One region of the Pseudomonas sp. LS_2 genome, then DNA from elsewhere that is predicted to be linked to it. Evidence: predicted binding sites of a transcription regulator. Region 1 holds the regulator's gene; the other holds the start of a gene.
The links. Region 1 encodes sigma-54, which starts transcription at its own class of promoters, with help from an activator protein. Its sites were predicted from a motif close to ANTGGCATNNANNTTGCTNT; they were not measured.
Positions count from the first base shown of each region.

Region 2: flgB (flagellar basal body rod protein FlgB) is a predicted target of sigma-54. The motif match lies at 1,917-1,936, and genes of this name have one in related genera.

Region 1 is NZ_JAVAYC010000041.1:15,814-19,218, forward strand. It holds gene rapZ (RNase adapter RapZ) at 1-168, opposite strand, end outside; gene ptsN (PTS IIA-like nitrogen regulatory protein PtsN) at 171-638, opposite strand; gene hpf (ribosome hibernation-promoting factor, HPF/YfiA family) at 650-958, opposite strand; gene RAC97_RS23325 (RNA polymerase factor sigma-54) at 1,037-2,533, opposite strand; gene lptB (LPS export ABC transporter ATP-binding protein) at 2,713-3,405, opposite strand, start outside.
Region 2 is NZ_JAVAYC010000023.1:19,634-23,038, forward strand. It holds gene RAC97_RS18885 (chemotaxis protein CheV) at 1-726, shown strand, start outside; gene cheR (protein-glutamate O-methyltransferase CheR) at 777-1,604, shown strand; gene flgB (flagellar basal body rod protein FlgB) at 1,982-2,389, shown strand; gene flgC (flagellar basal body rod protein FlgC) at 2,392-2,835, shown strand; gene flgD (flagellar hook assembly protein FlgD) at 2,851-3,405, shown strand, end outside.

The DNA of each region.
Region 1 (3,405 bases):
GGCGACCTTTGGTTGCAGCAGCTCGGTATTGAGCAGCGCATTTTCCGCCAGCTGCGGCAGCAACCCGGCGGGCAGGTTGTCGATGCAGTAGTAGCCGTTGTCTTCCAGGACATCGAGCGCGGTGCTCTTGCCGGAGCCGGACCGGCCGCTGACGATGATCAGGCGCATGTTCAATGCTCGTTCTGAATGTCCAGGACTACCTGGTACAGGGCCTCGCTGCTGTCGGCGGCACGCAGGCGATCACGGACCTCCTTGCGATCAAGCATGCTGGCGATCTGACGCAGCAGTTCAAGGTGCGCATCGGTAGCGGCTTCAGGTACCAAAAGGACGAACAAAAGGTCTACCGGGGCGCCGTCGATGGCATCGTATTCGATCGGGGCGTCCAGATGCAGCAGAGCGCTGACCGGGGTGGTGCACCCTTCGAGACGGCAGTGGGGAATGGCAATGCCATTGCCGAAACCGGTGGAGCCCAGCTTCTCGCGAGCGACAAGCTTTTCGAACACTTCGTATTCGTTGAGCTCAGTGACTTCCCGGGCGATCGCTTCGGCCACTTTCTCCAAAGCGCGTTTCTTACTAGTGACCCCCGGTACGTTCACCAGGGAACGGCCGGGGGTCAGGATGGTTTCAAGTCGGATCATGGATGAGGGGATCAGCGGGCTGCTGCACCTTGCAACAGGCTCTGCTGTTTTTCCTTGTGTTTTTTCAGTTGGCGGTCGAGCTTGTCGGCCAAGGCATCGATTGCTGCATACATGTCTTTATCTTCGGCGTTCGCAACCACTTCGCCGCCAGGAATCTGCAAGGTCGCCTCGACCTTCTGTTGCAGCTTCTCGACCGTCAGGATGACCTGCACGTTGGTGATCTTGTCGAAGTGGCCTTCCACGCGAGCGAGTTTCTCGAGAACGTACTCACGCAGCGGCTGGGTGACTTCTACATGGTGTCCACTGATGTTGACTTGCATACAGCTTCTCCTTTGTTGCCCGTGCATAGAGAGGCAGGTATTGCGCCTGCCACTGAAACGCTGTGGCACATCCAGGGGCTACATCAATCGCTTGCGTTCGCTCGACGGTGCAATGCCGAGGGACTCGCGGTACTTGGCGACGGTGCGACGGGCGACCTGAATGCCTTGTGCCTCCAGTAAACCAGCGATCTTGCTGTCACTCAATGGCTTTTTCGCATTTTCCGCAGCAACCAGTTTCTTGATGATCGCGCGAATCGCCGTGGACGAGCATTCGCCGCCTTCGGCGGTGCTGACGTGGCTGGAGAAAAAGTATTTCAGCTCGTAGATGCCACGCGGCGTATGCATGTATTTCTGTGTGGTGACGCGGGAAATGGTCGACTCGTGCATGCCCACCGCCTCGGCGATATCGTGCAGCACCAGGGGCTTCATCGCTTCGTCACCATGGTCGAGGAAGCCGCGCTGGTGCTCGACGATCTGGGTGGCCACCTTCATCAGTGTCTCGTTGCGGCTTTGCAGGCTCTTGATGAACCAGCGCGCTTCCTGTAACTGGTTGCGCATGAAGGTGTTGTCGGCACTGGTGTCGGCACGGCGCACGAAGCCTGCGTATTGCGGGTTGACGCGCAGTCGCGGGACCGCCTCCTGGTTGAGTTCCACCAGCCAGCGGTCGCTGTCCTTGCGCACGATGACGTCGGGGACGACGTATTCGGGCTCGCTGGACTCGATCTGCGAGCCGGGACGCGGGTTCAGGCTCTGCACCAGCTCGATGACCTGGCGCAATTCGTCTTCCTTGAGCTTCATGCGCCGCATCAGCTGGCTGTAGTCACGGCTTCCGAGCAGATCGATGAAGTCGGTGACCAGGCGCTGGGCCTCGGCCATCCATGGGGTGCTGCCGGGGAGTTGGCGCAGTTGCAGCAACAGGCACTCGCCCAGGTTGCGTGCGCCGACGCCCGCAGGCTCGAACTGCTGGATGCGGTGCAGGACTGCCTCGACTTCATCGAGCTCGATATCCAGCTCCGGGTCGAAGCCTGCACAGATCTCCTCGAGTGTGTCGTCCAGGTAGCCTTGGTTGTTGATGCTGTCGATCAGGGTGACGGCGATCAGGCGATCGGTATCGGACATCGGCGCCAGGTTCAGTTGCCACAGCAGGTGGCTTTGCAGGCTTTCCCCAGCGGAGGTGCGGGTGGTGAAGTCCCACTCGTCGTCATCGTTGCTGGGCAGGCTGCTGGCGCTGGTCTGGTAGATGTCTTCCCAGGCGGTGTCGACGGGGAGTTCGTTGGGAATGCGCTCGTTCCATTCGCCTTCCTCCAGGGTTTCCGCGCTGCCGCCAGTGGTTTCCTGGAAGCTGCTCTCCTGGGGTTCGGCAACAGGCTTGCTGTCGCCGTTCTCGGCCATCGGGTCGCTGTTGTCGAAATCGTCGCCGTCTTCCTGACGTTCGAGCATCGGGTTCGACTCCAGCGCTTCCTGGATTTCCTGCTGGAGGTCCAGGGTGGAGAGCTGAAGCAGACGGATGGCCTGTTGCAACTGCGGGGTCATCGTCAGTTGCTGGCCCATTTTTAGGACGAGCGATGGTTTCATGGCTGGAACTTAATACCTTGTTCGCCGGCACGCATGTGCCATCTACTACAGGGCGCCAAGGCGCCGAATTTTAAGCAAGTTATATGCCTGAAATTCTGGCGTTTGCCTAGACCCTGTAACAATTAAGCCTCTCGTGCGAGGCTTTGCCAGCTTGATTCAGTGCTCCAGGTTGGCCTGGGTCAGAGCCGGAACTCGTGACCCAGGTAAACCTCCTTGACCAGCTGGTTGGCCAGGATGGTCTCGGAATCGCCTTCGGCGATCAGTTGACCATCGTTGACAATGTAGGCGGTTTCGCAGATGTCCAACGTCTCGCGCACGTTGTGGTCGGTGATGAGTACGCCGATGCCCTTGGCCTTCAGATGATGGATGATCTGCTTGATGTCGCCCACGGAAATCGGGTCGACGCCGGCGAAGGGTTCGTCCAGCAGGATGAACTTTGGCGCGGTGGCCAGGGCGCGGGCAATTTCCACGCGACGTCGTTCGCCGCCGGACAAGCTCATGCCGAGGTTGTCGCGGATATGGCTGATGTGGAATTCCTGCAGCAGGCTTTCCAGCTCCTGGCGCCGGCCTTCACGGTCCAACTCCTTGCGGGTTTCGAGGATCGCCATGATGTTGTCGGCCACCGACAGCTTGCGGAAGATCGACGCTTCCTGGGGCAGGTAGCCAATGCCGGCGCGCGCGCGGCCGTGCATGGGCTGGTGGCTGACGTCGTTGCTGTCGATCAGTACGCGGCCCTGGTCGGCCTGGACCAGGCCGACGATCATGTAGAAACAGGTGGTCTTGCCGGCGCCGTTGGGGCCGAGCAGGCCGACGATCTGGCCACTGTCGATCGACAGGCTGACGTCGCGGACGACCTGGCGCCCCTTGTAGCT
Region 2 (3,405 bases), on a different contig from region 1:
ACCATTCCGATCCTCGACCTGTCGATGGCCACCGGGTTGCCGCAGTTGAGCGAGGAAACCCGTAACAGTTTCGTGATCATCACCGAGTACAACACCAAGACCCAGGGCTTTTTGGTGCATTCGGTGGAGCGCATCGTCAACATGAACTGGGAAGAGATCCACCCGCCACCCAAGGGCACCGGGCGCGATCACTACCTGACGGCAGTCACTCATGTGGACAACCGCATGGTCGAGATCGTCGATGTGGAGAAAGTGCTCGCCGAGGTGGCGCCATCGTCCGAGCAGGTGTCGGCCGGCGTGGTCGATGCCGAGGTGCAGGACAAAGCGTTGAAGCTGCGGGTGCTGACCGTCGACGATTCCTCGGTGGCGCGCAAGCAGGTCAGCCGTTGCCTGCAGACTGTCGGGGTGGAAGTCATTGCCCTCAACGATGGTCGCCAGGCCCTGGACTACCTGCGCACGCTGGTCGACGAAGGCAAGCGTCCGGAAGAAGAGTTCCTGATGATGATCTCGGATATAGAAATGCCGGAAATGGACGGCTATACCCTTACTGCCGAGATTCGTAGCGATCCACGCATGCAAAAGCTGCACATCGTCCTGCATACTTCGCTGTCCGGTGTGTTCAACCAGGCCATGGTCAAGAAGGTCGGTGCCGATGACTTCCTGGCCAAGTTCAGGCCGGACGACCTGGCCCAACGGGTGGTCGACCGAATCAAGGCCACGCATTGAAACCGCCGGGGCCTGGCCCCGGCACACGCGATTTGAAAGAGGCGGCAGCATTGTCTACGGGTAATTTGGATTTCGAACAGTTCCGGGTCTTCCTGGAGAAAGCCTGTGGCATCCTGCTGGGCGAGAATAAGCAGTATCTGGTGTCCAGCCGTCTCAACAAGCTGATGGAGCAGCAAGGCATCAAGAGCCTGGGCGAGTTGGTACAGCGCATCCAGAGCCAGCCCCGTGGTGGCCTTCGCGAGCAGGTAGTGGATGCCATGACCACCAACGAGACCCTGTGGTTTCGCGACACCTATCCGTTCGAGGTGCTCAAGAACAAGGTGGTGCCGGAGTTCATCAAGGGCAACCCAGGCCAGCGTCTGCGGATCTGGTCGGCGGCCTGTTCCTCCGGGCAGGAGCCGTATTCCATTTCCATGGCCCTGGATGAATTCGAGCGCACCAACCTCGGCCAGTTGAAAATGGGCGCGCAGATCGTCGCCACCGACCTTTCCGGAGCCATGCTCAATAACTGCAAGACCGGCGAGTACGACAGCCTGGCGATCGCCCGGGGCCTGTCCCAGGACCGCCTGCAACGCTATTTCGACGCCAAGGGGCCGGGGCGCTGGGCAGTCAAGTCGCCGATCCGCAGCCGTGTGGAGTTCCGTTCGTTCAACCTGCTCGACAGCTACGCCAGCCTGGGCAAGTTCGACATCGTGTTCTGCCGCAACGTGCTGATCTACTTCTCGGCGCAGGTCAAAAAGGACATCCTCATGCGTATCCATGGCACGCTCAAGCCGGGGGGCTACCTGTTCCTCGGGGCCTCGGAGGCGCTCAACGGCCTGCCGGACCACTACCAGATGGTGCAGTGCAGCCCGGGGATCATCTACCAGGCCAAGTGAAGTAAAGAGAAGAGGCCGGTATCGAAAGATGCCGGCCTTTTTCTTTGCCTGAGACAGACGCTGGGCAGATCGCGCAGGAGCGGGCGTGCCCGCGAATCAGCCACTGCGGTGTAGGGCGAGGGCTTCGCCTGGGTGCTCGGGCATACAGCGCCTGTGGGGTCGTGAAATACCGCCGTCAATTTTTTGGATTGCCGCTTTTGCCGCAGGACAATTGCCGCTTGCCCATCCTCGAGCGGAAGCCCTTTGCCGCTTTTCTGGCATCAGGTGGAGCGGCAATAGGGCGCAAGCCCAGTAATTTCGGGGTTTTCGATGGTTGGCACAGGCCTTGCTATAACTCGTTCAACGCAACTCCGGTCAACCTGCAAGGTTTCCCCGACATGAGCATCAGTTTCGACAAGGCACTCGGTATCCACGAAAAGGCACTGGGCTTTCGTGCCCAGCGTGCAGAGGTGCTGGCCAACAACATCGCCAACGCCGACACGCCCAACTACAAGGCGCGCGACATGGAGTTCTCCTCGGTGCTGGCTGCCGAGTCCGAGAAGCAAAATGTCGGCCGTGTCTCGCTGACCCGCACCAATGCCCAGCACATCGAGGCCCAGGGTCTGACCCTGGCCGACGAGAGCCTCAAGTACCGCACGCCGGCCCACCCGTCGATCGACCAGAACACCGTCGACGCCCAGGTCGAGCAGTCGAACTACACCGAGAACGCCATGGGCTTCCAGGCCAGCTTCACCTTGCTCAACAGTAAATTCAAAGGGCTGGTCTCGGCCCTGCGTGGAGAATAAGCATGTCCCTTGCCAGCGTCTTCCATATTGCCGGTAGCGGTATGAGTGCGCAGAACACGCGCCTGAACACCGTCGCCTCCAACATCGCCAACGCCGAGACCGTCTCCTCGAGCATCGACCAGACCTACCGCGCCCGCCACCCCGTGTTCGCCACCACCTTCGAGCAAGCGCAGAACGGTGCCGGTCAGTCGCTGTTCGAAGACCAGGGCCAGGCCGGGCAGGGCGTGCAGGTCAAGGGCATCATCGAGGACCAGAGCAACCTCGAGGCGCGCTACGAGCCGAACCACCCGGCCGCGAACAAGGACGGCTACGTCTACTACCCAAACGTCAACGTGGTCGAGGAGATGGCTGACATGATCTCCGCCAGCCGGGCATTCCAGACCAATGCCGAGCTGATGAACACCGCCAAGGCCATGATGCAGAAGGTACTGACCCTGGGTCAGTGATAAGGACGACTAACCATGGCAATCGATAACAGCACCCTCAACGATGTCCTCAGGAATTCCGGCGTCAGCGACGGCACCAGCAAGCCCCAGACCCAGGCCCAGCCTACCGACAGGAATGCGTTGGACAGGAATGCGTTCCTGAATTTGCTGGTCACCCAGATGCAGCACCAGAACCCGCTCGACCCGCAGGACAATGGCGAGTTCGTCTCGCAGCTGGCGCAGTTCAGCAGCCTGGAGGGCATCACCAACCTCAATAACTCGGTCACCGGAATCTCCGATGCCCTGGGTTCGTCCCAGGCCCTGCAGGCCTCGTCGCTGGTGGGTCGTTCGGTCATCGTGCAGAACGACAAGGCCATGGTCGACACCACCAAGAGCTTCAATGGCCAGGTCGTGGTGCCGCAGACCATCAGCGAAGGCAAGGTCACCATCAAGGACAAGGACGGCAACGTCGTGCGCACCCTCGACCTGGGCGAGCAGAAGGCCGGCAACGCCGACTTCATCTGGGACGGCAAGAACGACAAGGGCGAAGTGGCCCCGGCGGGCGAGTACAGCTTCACCGCCACCACCACG